Linked DNA regions of Bradyrhizobium diazoefficiens. The protein of the gene in region 1 interacts with the protein of each later gene in a pairwise test. Links are inferred from orthologs where the notes say so. Each region holds a gene or a part of one and is shown in the gene's direction. Other genes may lie near its edges.

Evidence for each region. Proteins that work in one complex are often made in the same cells at the same time.
Region 2: the proteins of JJB99_RS35625 (region 1) and JJB99_RS01520 interact in binary tests that used the Escherichia coli proteins (3 or more experiments, as listed by UniProt). The link is inferred for Bradyrhizobium diazoefficiens from one-to-one orthologs.
Region 3: the proteins of JJB99_RS35625 (region 1) and JJB99_RS18010 interact in binary tests that used the Escherichia coli proteins (3 or more experiments, as listed by UniProt). The link is inferred for Bradyrhizobium diazoefficiens from one-to-one orthologs.

The regions. Positions count from the first base shown.
Region 1 is NZ_CP067100.1:7,590,214-7,594,589, forward strand. What follows is about bases 576-3,895. They hold JJB99_RS35625 ([protein-PII] uridylyltransferase), read left to right. Parts: upstream 576-902; coding sequence 903-3,695; downstream 3,696-3,895. Other genes in these bases: JJB99_RS35620 (OsmC family protein), read right to left, coding at 576-658; JJB99_RS35630 (methylated-DNA--[protein]-cysteine S-methyltransferase), read right to left, coding at 3,701-3,895. In the rest of the region: more of JJB99_RS35620, read right to left, coding at 149-575; more of JJB99_RS35630, read right to left, coding at 3,896-4,231.
Region 2 is NZ_CP067100.1:332,479-335,954, reverse strand. The notes cover bases 529-3,476. They hold JJB99_RS01520 (P-II family nitrogen regulator), read left to right. Parts: upstream 529-1,807; coding sequence 1,808-2,146; downstream 2,147-3,476. Other genes in these bases: JJB99_RS01515 (ammonium transporter), read left to right, coding at 2,184-3,476; JJB99_RS01525 (ATP-dependent Clp protease proteolytic subunit), read left to right, coding at 836-1,438; JJB99_RS01530 (SRPBCC family protein), read left to right, coding at 529-795. Also shown: JJB99_RS01540 (ammonium transporter), read left to right, coding at 1-52; JJB99_RS01535 (ArsR/SmtB family transcription factor), read left to right, coding at 95-409; more of JJB99_RS01530, read left to right, coding at 439-528. UniProt on the Escherichia coli protein: Involved in the regulation of nitrogen metabolism. Regulates the activity of its targets by protein-protein interaction in response to the nitrogen status of the cell.
Region 3 is NZ_CP067100.1:3,795,957-3,799,350, reverse strand. What follows is about bases 529-3,394. They hold JJB99_RS18010 (P-II family nitrogen regulator), read left to right. Parts: upstream 529-1,725; coding sequence 1,726-2,064; downstream 2,065-3,394. Other genes in these bases: glnA (type I glutamate--ammonia ligase), read left to right, coding at 2,215-3,394; JJB99_RS18015 (NAD(P)H-hydrate dehydratase), read right to left, coding at 529-1,344. Also shown: more of JJB99_RS18015, read right to left, coding at 1-528. UniProt on the Escherichia coli protein: P-II indirectly controls the transcription of the glutamine synthetase gene (glnA). P-II prevents NR-II-catalyzed conversion of NR-I to NR-I-phosphate, the transcriptional activator of GlnA. When P-II is uridylylated to P-II-UMP, these events are reversed.

The DNA.
Region 1 (4,376 bases):
GTTCGGCTCGCAGCGCGTCAGCGGTGCGAGACGGGGTGGGGTGATCTCTCAACACGGGCAGCGTGCGATGTGGAGAGACCGTCACCCCACCCCACCCCGCTCGCGCTGAGCGCGATCGACCCTCCCCTCCAGGGGAGGGTAAGCAAGTTCACATCCGCTGCATCGAGACCGAAATCTTCGGGCCGTTCTTGATGGTCTGGTAGACCACGCAATAGCGCTCGGTGAGCTTCAGCAGCAGATCGAGCTTGTCCTGCGGCGCGTCGGTGTCGACCTCGAAGCGCAGGCGGATCTCGGCGAAGCCGACCGGGGTCTCCTTGTCGATGCCGAGCGTGCCGCGGAAATCGAGATCGCCCTCGGCATAGACGTTGCCGGTTTTTAGCGGCACCTCGATCGCGGTCGCAACCGATTTCAGCGTGACGCCGGCGCAGGCGACCAGCGCTTCCAGCAGCATGTCGCCGGAGCAGAGCTCGAGGCCGGAGCCGCCGGTGGCCGGATGCAGGCCGGCCATTGCGATGGCGCGGCCGGTCTCGACCTTGCAGGCGATGCCGTCGCTGTCGGTCGAGCCCTTGGCCTTCAGCGTGATCATCGCGGCCTTGGGATCGGTCTTGTAACGCTCCTTGATCGGGGCCTGCATCTGGCGCAGTTGGGTGGCGTCCATCTTTCGTTTCCTCCCCAAAATTCGCTCGGTTGGCAGCGGTATAGAGGCCGGTCCCGATGCTGTCAGCCCATGATTGATACGGGCTGCTATGACCGCGGCCGCGACCGCCTGAAAATACATCAAATCCAGTGCGTTATAGACGCATCCCGGGACCGGCGCTCCCTTCCAAAACGGCCGGTCGGCACGTATCTCTGCATGAATAAAGTTTCGTGACAGCGCTCTGCGCCTCTTATATCGGGTATTCATGGACAGCGTCGCGACTGAGCACAGGCCAGAGGTGGATGATCGCTTCGATACCGCGCGGATCACCGCCGCGGTCGATGCGCTTGCCGAAAAGCATGAGGGACGCGAGGACGCGTTCCGCACGGCGGTCGCGCAATTGCTCAAGGCCGAGCTGATCTCGGCGCGCGCGGCGGCGCAGGCGATCCTGCTGAAGGACCGCCACGGCCGCCGCTGCGCCGAGCGGCTGTGCCACGTCCAGGACGAGATCATCCGCATCCTCTATTCGGCCGCGACCCGCCATCTCTATCGCTCGCCGATCCCGACCGGGGCGGAGCGCATGGCGGTGGTGGCGACCGGCGGCTATGGCCGCGGCCTGATGGCCCCCGAGTCCGACATCGATCTCTTGTTCATCCTGCCTTACAAGCAGACCGCTTGGGGCGAGCAGGTGGCTGAGGCCATTCTCTATTGCCTCTGGGACATGGGGCTGAAGGTCGGCCATGCCACGCGCTCGGTCGACGAATCGATCCGCCAGGCGCGCGGCGACATGACCATCCGCACTGCCATCCTGGAGACGCGCTTCCTCACCGGCGACCAGCCGCTCTATGACGAACTGGTCGCGCGCTTCGACAAGGACGTGGTGCAGGGCACGGCGTCCGAATTCGTCACCGCAAAGCTCGCCGAGCGCGAGGAGCGGCACCGCCGCGGCGGCCAATCGCGCTATCTCGTCGAGCCCAACGTCAAGGACGGCAAGGGCGCCCTGCGCGACCTGCACACGCTGTTCTGGATCGCCAAATACGTCTACCGCGTGCGCGACACCGACGAGCTGGTCGAGCGCGGCGTGTTCGACGCGCAGGAGTACCGCAGCTTCCGCCGCTGCGCCGATTTCCTCTGGTCGGTGCGCTGCAATCTGCATTTCCACTGTGGTCGGGCCGAAGAGCGCCTGTCGTTCGATCTCCAGCGCGAGATCGCGGTCCGGCTCGGCTACACCTCGCATCCCGGCATGCAGGACGTCGAGCGCTTCATGAAGCACTACTTCCTGGTCGCCAAGGAAGTCGGCAACCTCACCGCCATCCTCTGCGCCAAGCTCGAGGACCAGCAGGCCAAGCCCGCGCCGGTCTTGAGCCGGATGATGGCGCGGCTGCGCCCCACGCCCGCGAAGCGGCGCGTGCCCGAGAGTGACGACTTCATCGTCGACAACAACCGCATCAACGTCGCCGCGCCTGACGTCTTCAAGCACGACCCGGTCAATCTGATCCGCATCTTCCGCCTGGCGCAGAAGAACAACCTCGCCTTCCATCCGGACGCGATGCGCGACGTGACGCGCTCGCTCGGCCTGATCAACGCGCAGATGCGCGAAAATCCCGAGGCCAACCGGCTGTTCATGGAGATCCTGACCTCCGACAACGCCGAGATCGTGCTGCGGCGGATGAACGAGACCGGCGTGCTCGGCCACTTCATCCGCGCCTTCGGCAAGATCGTCTCGATGATGCAGTTCAACATGTATCATCACTACACCGTCGACGAGCATCTGATCCGCTGCATCGGCTTTCTCCAGGACATCGAGCGCGGCGGCATCGAGGAGTTCACGCTCGCCAGCGACCTGATGCGCAAGACACGCCCCGAGCACCGCGCGGTGATCTATATCGCGACACTGCTGCACGACGTCGCCAAGGGCCGGCCCGAGGACCACTCGATCGCGGGGGCCAAGGTCGCACGCCGGCTCTGTCCGCGGCTCGGCTTCAGCCCGTCCGACACCGAGCTGGTGGCCTGGCTGATCGAGGAGCACCTCACCATGTCGACGGTCGCGCAGTCGCGCGACCTCTCCGACCGCAAGACCATCGAGAATTTCGCCGCCGTGGTGCAGTCGGTCGAGCAGATGAAGCTGCTCACGATCCTCACCACCGCCGACATCCGCGGCGTCGGTCCCGGCGTGTGGAACGGCTGGAAGGCGCAGCTGCTGCGCTCGCTGTATTACGAGACCGAGCCGGTGCTGACCGGCGGCTTCTCGGAAGTCGATCGGGGAAAACGCCTCGCTGCCGCGCATGCCGAGTTCCGCATGGCCTTTGCCGAATGGCCGAAGGACGAGCTCGACGCCTATATCGGCCGGCACTATCCGGCCTACTGGCTCAAGGTCGAGCTGGCGCGCAAAATCCGTCACGCCCGCTTCGTCCGCTCCAGCGAACAGGCCGGCCACAAGCTCGCGATCAATGTCGGCTTCGACGAGGTGCGCGGCGTCACCGAGCTCACCATCTTCGCCGCCGATCATCCCTGGCTGCTGTCGATCATTGCCGGCGCCTGTGCCTCGGCCGGCGCCAACATCGTCGATGCCCAGATCTACACCACGACCGATGGGCGCGCGCTGGACACGATCTCGATCTCCAGGGAATACGACCGCGACGAGGACGAAGGCCGGCGCGCCACCCGCATCGGCGAGATGATCGAGGACGTGCTCGAAGGCAAGCTGCGGCTGCCCGAAGTGGTGGCGCGGCGCGCCGTGCGCAGCAAGGCGCGGCCGTTCGTGATCGAGCCGGAGGTGACCATCAACAACCAGTGGTCCGACCGCTACACCGTGATCGAGGTGTCTGGCCTCGACCGCCCCGGCCTGCTCTACGAATTGACCACCGCGATCTCGAAGCTCAATCTCAACATCGCCTCGGCCCATGTCGCGACCTTCGGCGAGCGCGCCCGCGACGTGTTCTACGTCACCGATCTCCTGGGCGCACAGATCAACGCGCCGACGCGGCAAGCCGCGATCAAGAGCGCGCTGACCCATGTGATGGCCGGCGACAAGGCGGTTGCCGCGCCGGCGGCGTGAAGGCCTTAGACCTCCACCCCCTCATGCCGCAGCAGCCAGCGCTTGCGCTCAAGGCCGCCGCCATATTTCACCAGCGAGCCATCCGCGCCGATCAGGCGATGGCACGGCAGCACCACGCTGATCGGGTTGGAGCCGTTGGCGTGGCCGACGGCGCGAATGGCCTTGGGCATCTCGATCTTGGCGGCGAGCGCGCCGTAGCTCATCGTCGTGCCGGCCGGGATGTTCGCGAGCGCCGTCCAGACTTTCTGCTGGAACGGCGTGCCGGCGATGCGCCACGCGATGGCCAAGAGCTGGCCGAGATCGCCTTCGAAATAGTTCGACAGCGCGGCCCGCATTGCCACCGGCGCAGGCTGCTTACGCAGATCCACCGCCCCGTAATGCAGGCGCAACAGCTCGCGCATGCGATGCTCGTAATCCTCCCAGTCGAGCGCGCGCAAGGCGCCCTCGGCATCGGTGACCAGCAGCGCGATCCCGATCGGCGTCATCAGACGATCGAGACCGAAGCGTTCAGGCATATTGGTTGATCGGGCGGCCATTGCGACACCATTGCATCGGAACACGTATCGCACGTGCCATGCCGCATGTGCTACCGTCCACCCGAAAGCTGACGCTGTGTTCCCTGGCCTGAGACGGTTCGGCGCAGCGCCGCGATCCTTGCGCGGCACCGTGCCTTCCTCCACA
Region 2 (3,476 bases), 7.3 Mb from region 1 along the record:
GCAGGAGCTGGAGGGCCTCGATATCACCCAGCACGGCGAGGCGCTTCAGTAATCGGGGCTTGCGCAACACATAAGCACGTGCTTATGTGTCGTCATGATCGAAGCCGACATCTTCAAGGCGCTGGCCGACCCGACCCGCCGCAAGGTCTTTGAGAAACTCGCTGGCGGCAGCCTGAATGCCAGCGCCTTGCGCGACGGATTGGAGATCAGCCAGCCGGCGATGTCGCAGCATCTTTCGGTGCTGCGCGCGGCAGGGCTCGTGCGCGAACAGCGGCAGGGCCGCTTTGTGAATTACGAAGTCGATCCGGACGGAATCGCCGCCATCGGGACATGGCTCGCGCGCTACCGTGCCTATTGGCCGAAGCGCATGGCAGCACTCGCCGACCTCTTGAAGGACATGGACCAATAAAGGACCTGGATCAATAAGGACCTGGATCAATGAGCGACGCCATGAAGCCTGATCGCCCCGATGCAAAGCTGGTGCTCGAATTCGATTTCGATGCACCGCCGCCAAAAGTCTGGCGTGCCGTGACCATCCCTGAATTGCGTCAGCGCTGGTTGCCCGATTGCGACCTGGCAGGCGCCGAGCCGGAATCGTCGATCCCGGGCGAAGAGGTCCGCTACCATATCCGCGATTCCGAACCGCCGTTTCGCGAGAGCCACGTTATCTTCCGGATCGAGCCGAACGAGGACGGCGGCACGCGCTTCCGCATCATCCAGCAGGCCTGCGACGTCAGCGTAAAACTGCCGCAGCCGGCCAATACCAATTGCTGCCTGATGCGCGCAGCGGCCTAGCAAAAAAGAATTTGTCATCTACAGAAATGGGAGGTCGCCGATGCGCGACATGCTTCAGCTCGTCCCTATGGTCGTCGAACAATCCGCGCGCGGCGAACGATCCTTCGACATCTATTCGAGGCTGCTGCGCGAACGCATCATCTTCCTGAACGGCGAGGTCAACGACGCCCTGTCCGGGCTGGTCTGCGCGCAGCTGCTGTTCCTCGAAGCCGAGAATCCCCACAAACCGATCAACCTCTACATCAACTCCTATGGCGGCGTGGTCACCAGCGGATTTGCGATGTACGACACAATGCAGTTCATCAAGGCGCCGGTTCATACGCTGTGCATGGGCACCGCGCGCTCGATGGGTTCGTTCCTGCTGATGGCCGGCGAGCCCGGTCACCGCGCCGCTTTGCCCAATGCAAGCCTTCACGTGCATCAGCCGCTCGGCGGCTTCCAGGGCCAGGCCTCCGACATCCTGATCCACGCCAACGAGATGCAGGAGACCAAACGACGCATCATCCGGCTCTACGCGCAACATTGCCGGCGCTCCGAGGCGGAGGTGGAACGAACCCTGGACCGCGACCACTTCATGACCGCGCAGCAAGGCGTCGAATGGGGACTGATCGACCGGGTGTTTGCCGCGCGCGACGCGGCCTGACGGTCTCGGTCGGCGCGCGTATCCCACGGGCGCGAATCCGGGCTCGAAGCGCGCGAGCGCGTCGCTCCGTAGTTCGATACCTCTCGGTTGCCCGGCGTGTGGGCATCAATTGTGTCGACAGCCTGTCATGCCTGCTTTTTCATCAGCCCTGATCATGGATTGAGCGCGACGTATTAGCACACTCCGGCACAACACCCGTCAAAGGCGAAAACCCCCGTTTTCATAATCCGTTAGGCAACGCGCCCGATCTGGCACGGCATTTGATTCTAGGGGTCGAGGCTGTGCCCGCGTAGTGAACTTCTCCCTCGTGGCGAACCAGTCGAGACACGCCCGGCCATGTCCGGACCGGGCCAAGCGGGGATAGGACCCATGAAAATTGTTATGGCGATCATCAAGCCATTCAAGCTGGAAGAAGTCCGCGACGCCCTGACCGCCATCGGCGTTCACGGTCTCACGGTGACGGAAGTCAAGGGATATGGCCGCCAGAAAGGCCACACGGAAATCTACCGCGGCGCCGAATATGCCGTGAGCTTCCTGCCCAAGATCAAGATCGAGGTCGCGATCGCCTCCGAGCAGGTCGACAAGACCATCGATGCCATCACGTCCGCGGCGAAAACCGGACAGATCGGCGACGGCAAGATCTTCGTCATCAACCTCGACCATGCGGTTCGCATCCGCACCGGCGAGGCCGATGCCGCGGCCCTCTGATTTCGCGCTCAACATTTACCAATCAGGAGTGAATATAATGACGTTCAAGCGTCCCTATGGCGCGGGATTGGCGGCTCTCGCAGTCGGCCTGTTCGCTGCGACCGCAGCCTATGCCGAGCCGACGATCAACAAGGGAGACAACGCCTGGATGCTGACATCGACAGTGCTCGTGCTGTTGATGACCATCCCCGGCCTCGCGCTGTTCTATGGCGGCCTCGTCCGTTCCAAGAACATGCTCTCGGTCCTGATGCAGGTATTCTACACCGTCTGCGTCGTTACCGTGATCTGGGCCGTGTACGGCTACAGCCTCGCCTTCACCGGCGGCTCCGACTTCATCGGCGGCTTCTCCAAGGCCTTCATGATGGGCGTCACCACCGATTCGAAGGCCGCGACCTTCTCGGTCGACGCCAACATCTCGGAGCTCATCTATATGTGCTTCCAGATGACCTTCGCGGCGATCACGCCCGCCCTCATCGTCGGCGCCTTTGCCGAGCGCATGAAGTTCGCGGCGATCGCCCTGTTCATCCCGCTCTGGGTCACGCTGATCTACTTCCCGATCGCGCACATGGTCTGGTACTGGCCCGGCCCGGACGCGATCCAGGATGCGGCCAAGGCGCTCGCCGCTGCGGCTGATGGAGCAGCAAAGACCGCGGCCCAGGCCAAGCTCGACGAGATCAACGCCGACGCCGGCTGGATCTTCAAGGCGGGCGCGATCGACTTCGCAGGCGGCACCGTGGTGCACATCAACGCCGGCATCGCAGGCCTCGTCGGCGCTCTCCTGATCGGCAAGCGCGTCGGTTACGGCAAGGAGTTGATGGCCCCGCACTCGCTGACCATGTCGATGATCGGCGCCTCGCTGCTCTGGGTCGGCTGGTTCGGCTTCAACGCCGGCTCCAACCTCGAAGCCAACGGCGGCGCTGCGCTTGCCATGACCAACTCCTTCGTCGCCACCGCAGCCGCTGCGCTGTCGTGGATGTTCGCGGAGTGGATCATCAAGGGTCACCCGTCGGTGCTCGGCGTCATCTCCGGCGCCGTCGCGGGCCTCGTGGCCGTGACGCCTGCCGCCGGCTTCGCCGGCGTGATGGGCGCGATCGTCCTCGGCCTCGTGGTCGGCGTGGTCTGCCTGTTCTTCTGCACCGTCGTGAAGAACGCGCTCGGCTACGATGACTCGCTCGACGTGTTCGGCGTGCACTGCATCGGCGGCATCGTCGGCGCCCTCGGCACCGGCATCCTGGTGAATCCTGCTCTCGGCGGCGCCGGGATCATGGACTACACCGCGATCCCGCCGAAGGTGGCCGATTACGACTTCGCGGTCCAGATGCTCGCCCAG
Region 3 (3,394 bases), 3.8 Mb from region 1 along the record:
CGCCAAAAGCCCGGCAATGATGCCGGAGAGCACGTCGCCGGCGCCGGCGGTGGCGAGCCAGGGCGGCGCGTTGGCGGCGATGGTGGCGCGGCCATCGGGGGCGCCGATCGTCGTGTCCGGCCCCTTCAGCAGCACGACCGCACCGGAGCGTTCGGCGGCGACGCGGACGCGCTCGAGCTTCGAGCGGCCCGGATGTTTGTTGCTGAGGTCGGAGAACAGGCGCGGAAACTCGCCCTCGTGCGGCGTCAGCACCACCGCATTGTCCTGCGAGGTCTTGATCGACTCGAACAGCCGCTCGGGATTGGCGGCAAAACTCGTCAGCGCGTCGGCGTCCAGCACCAGATGCCGCTGCGCGCTCAGCGCGGTATGGACGAGATCGCAGGTACGATCGCCAATGCCCGCGCCAGGGCCGATCATGCAGGTGTCGTAGCGTTTGTCTTCGAGCAGCTGGCCAAATTCGAAAACGGTGTCGACAGGGCGAACCATCACCGCGGTCAGCGCGCTGGCATTGATCGCGAGCGCATCGCGCGGCGTTGCTAGCGTCACGAGGCCCGCGCCGGCCCGCAGCGCGCCGCGCGCGGCGAGCCGCGCAGCCCCCGTCGCAGCCGCATCGCCCGAGACCGCCAGCACATGACCCCGCGCGTATTTGTGGCCGTCGATGCGCGGCACCGGAAAGGCTGCACCCCAGACGGCCGGATCGTTCTCGAAGGTCTGCGGCCTGATCTCGCCCAGCACCGACGCCTCGATGCCGATGTCGGCGACGCTCACGCGGCCGCAATGCATCCGGCCAGGCAGCAAGAGATGCGCCGGCTTCTTGCGGAAGAAGGTGACGGTCTCGGCGGCGTTCACCGCCGCGCCGAGCACGGCGGCGCTGGTGCCGTTGATGCCGCTCGGCAAGTCGACCGCAAGCACCACGGCACCGTTGGCGTTGATCGCCTCGATCATTTCGCGCGCCTCGCCCTCGACGGGACGGCTGAGGCCGGCGCCGAACAGCGCATCGATGATCAGCGCCGGTCGTCCGATCGCCTGCGGATTGAACGGCAGCACTGGATGCTTCCAGCCGCGCGCGGCGGAGGCCGCGTCGCCCTGCAGCTGGTCGCGCTCGCACATCAGGATGACCGAGACCTCGCGCCCCTGCGCGGCGAGCTCGGCGGCTGCGACAAAACCGTCGCCACCATTGTTGCCGGGGCCGGCGACGATCAGGATCGGCCCCTCCTCCACCAGCGCATTGGCGGCTTCGGCGACGGCCTGGCCGGCGCTCAGCATCAGCTTGAAGCCGGGCGTGCCGGCCGCGATGCTGAGCTGGTCAGCGCGCTGCATTTCGGCGTTGGTCAGAATTTCCATGCCACTTCCCTGGTCCAAACGCCTTTTCAACAGGCACGTTCCATGCCGGCCCACCCGATGAAACGACGAACTGCACACATATTGAACCGTTTGCCTATTTCGTAGTCTTCGGTATTTTGGACCGGTCGGCGCCACCTATCAGAGATGCTCGTTAAAAGGCTGATAACGCTTCAATAATCAGGGCATTTGCAACTTGGCATAGACCCTGCTTTCGAGGAAGCCGCTTCGGTTTGTCGTGCTCACTGGCTTTTATCAGGGTGTGGCCGGCCGTTGTTGCCGGAGTGGTCAGGAATTCCGGCATAGCGAAGACACGATCGTGCGTGAGAAAAGCGCATCCTGACGAAGACGTTGCTATTTGATCGAAAGGCCGGGAGGCGCGCAGTGAAGAAAATCGAAGCCATCATCAAGCCATTCAAGCTCGACGAGGTGAAGGAAGCGCTTCAGGAAGTCGGCCTCCAAGGCATCACCGTCACCGAGGCCAAGGGCTTCGGCCGGCAGAAGGGTCACGCCGAGCTTTACCGGGGCGCAGAATACATCGTCGACTTCCTGCCCAAGGTGAAGATCGAGATCGTGATCGGCGACGATCTGGTCGAGCGCGCCATCGACGCGATCCGCCGCGCCGCGCAGACCGGCCGCATCGGCGACGGCAAAATCTTCGTCTCCAACATCGAAGAGGCGATCCGCATCCGGACCGGCGAATCCGGGCTGGACGCTATCTGAGCCGGGTGCTATCCCGCATTTTGCGACACTCTGAAAGAAAATAGGCTGCTTCGGCGGCCTGATTTCGTTTGTGCGGTTGCGCCAACTCGCCGCAAGCGACAACGAATCTGCTCACCTGGAAACCGACCCGCAGAGCCAAAAGGGGTATGCATGAAGACCGCCAAAGACGTCCTGAAATCGATCAAGGACAACGACGTCAAATACGTCGACCTGCGCTTCACCGATCCGCGCGGCAAGTGGCAGCACGTGACGTTCGACGTCAGCATGATCGATGAGGACATTTTCGCCGAAGGGACGATGTTCGACGGTTCCTCGATCGCCGGCTGGAAGGCGATCAACGAATCCGACATGTGCCTGATGCCCGATCCGGTGACCGCGACGATCGATCCGTTCTTCGCCGAGACCACGATGGTGATCACCTGCGACGTGCTCGAGCCGACCACCGGCGAGCCCTACAACCGCGATCCCCGCGGCATCGCCAAGAAGGCCGAGGCCATGGTGAAGTCGATGGGCGTCGGCGACAGCGTGTTCGTCGGCCCCGAGGCCGAGTTCTTCGTGTTCGACGACGTGCGCTATTCGGCCAACCCCTACAACACCGGCTTCCGGCTCGACTCCTCGGAACTGCCGATCAACTCCGACACGGAATATGAAGGCGGCAATCTCGGCCATCGCGTCCGCACCAAGGGCGGCTACTTCCCGGTGCCGCCGCAGGATTCGGTGCAGGACATGCGCTCGGAAATGCTGGGCGCCATGGCCAAGATGGGCGTCAAGGTCGAGAAGCACCATCACGAAGTCGCCTCCGCCCAGCACGAGCTCGGCATGAAGTTCGACACGCTGACGCTGATGGCCGATCACATGCAGATCTACAAATACTGCATCCACCAGGTCGCGCACATCTACGGCAAGACAGCCACCTTCATGCCGAAGCCGGTCTATGGCGACAACGGTTCGGGCATGCACGTGCACCAGTCGATCTGGAAGGACGGCAAACCGGTGTTCGCCGGCAACAAATATGCCGACCTGTCGGAGACCTGCCTGCACTATATCGGCGGCATCATCAGGCACGCCAAGGCGATCAACGCCTTCACCAACCCGTCGACCAACTCCTACAAGCGTCTGGTCCCGGGCTATGAGGCCCCCGTGCTGCTCGCCTATTCCGCGCGCAACCGCTCGGCCTCCTGCCGCATCCCCTACACCGCTTCGCCGAAGGCCAAGCGCGTCGAGGTGCGCTTCCCAGATCCGATGGCCAATCCCTATCTCGGCTTCGCTGCGATGCTGATGGCGGGCCTGGACGGCATCAAGAACAAGATCGATCCGGGTCCGGCGATGG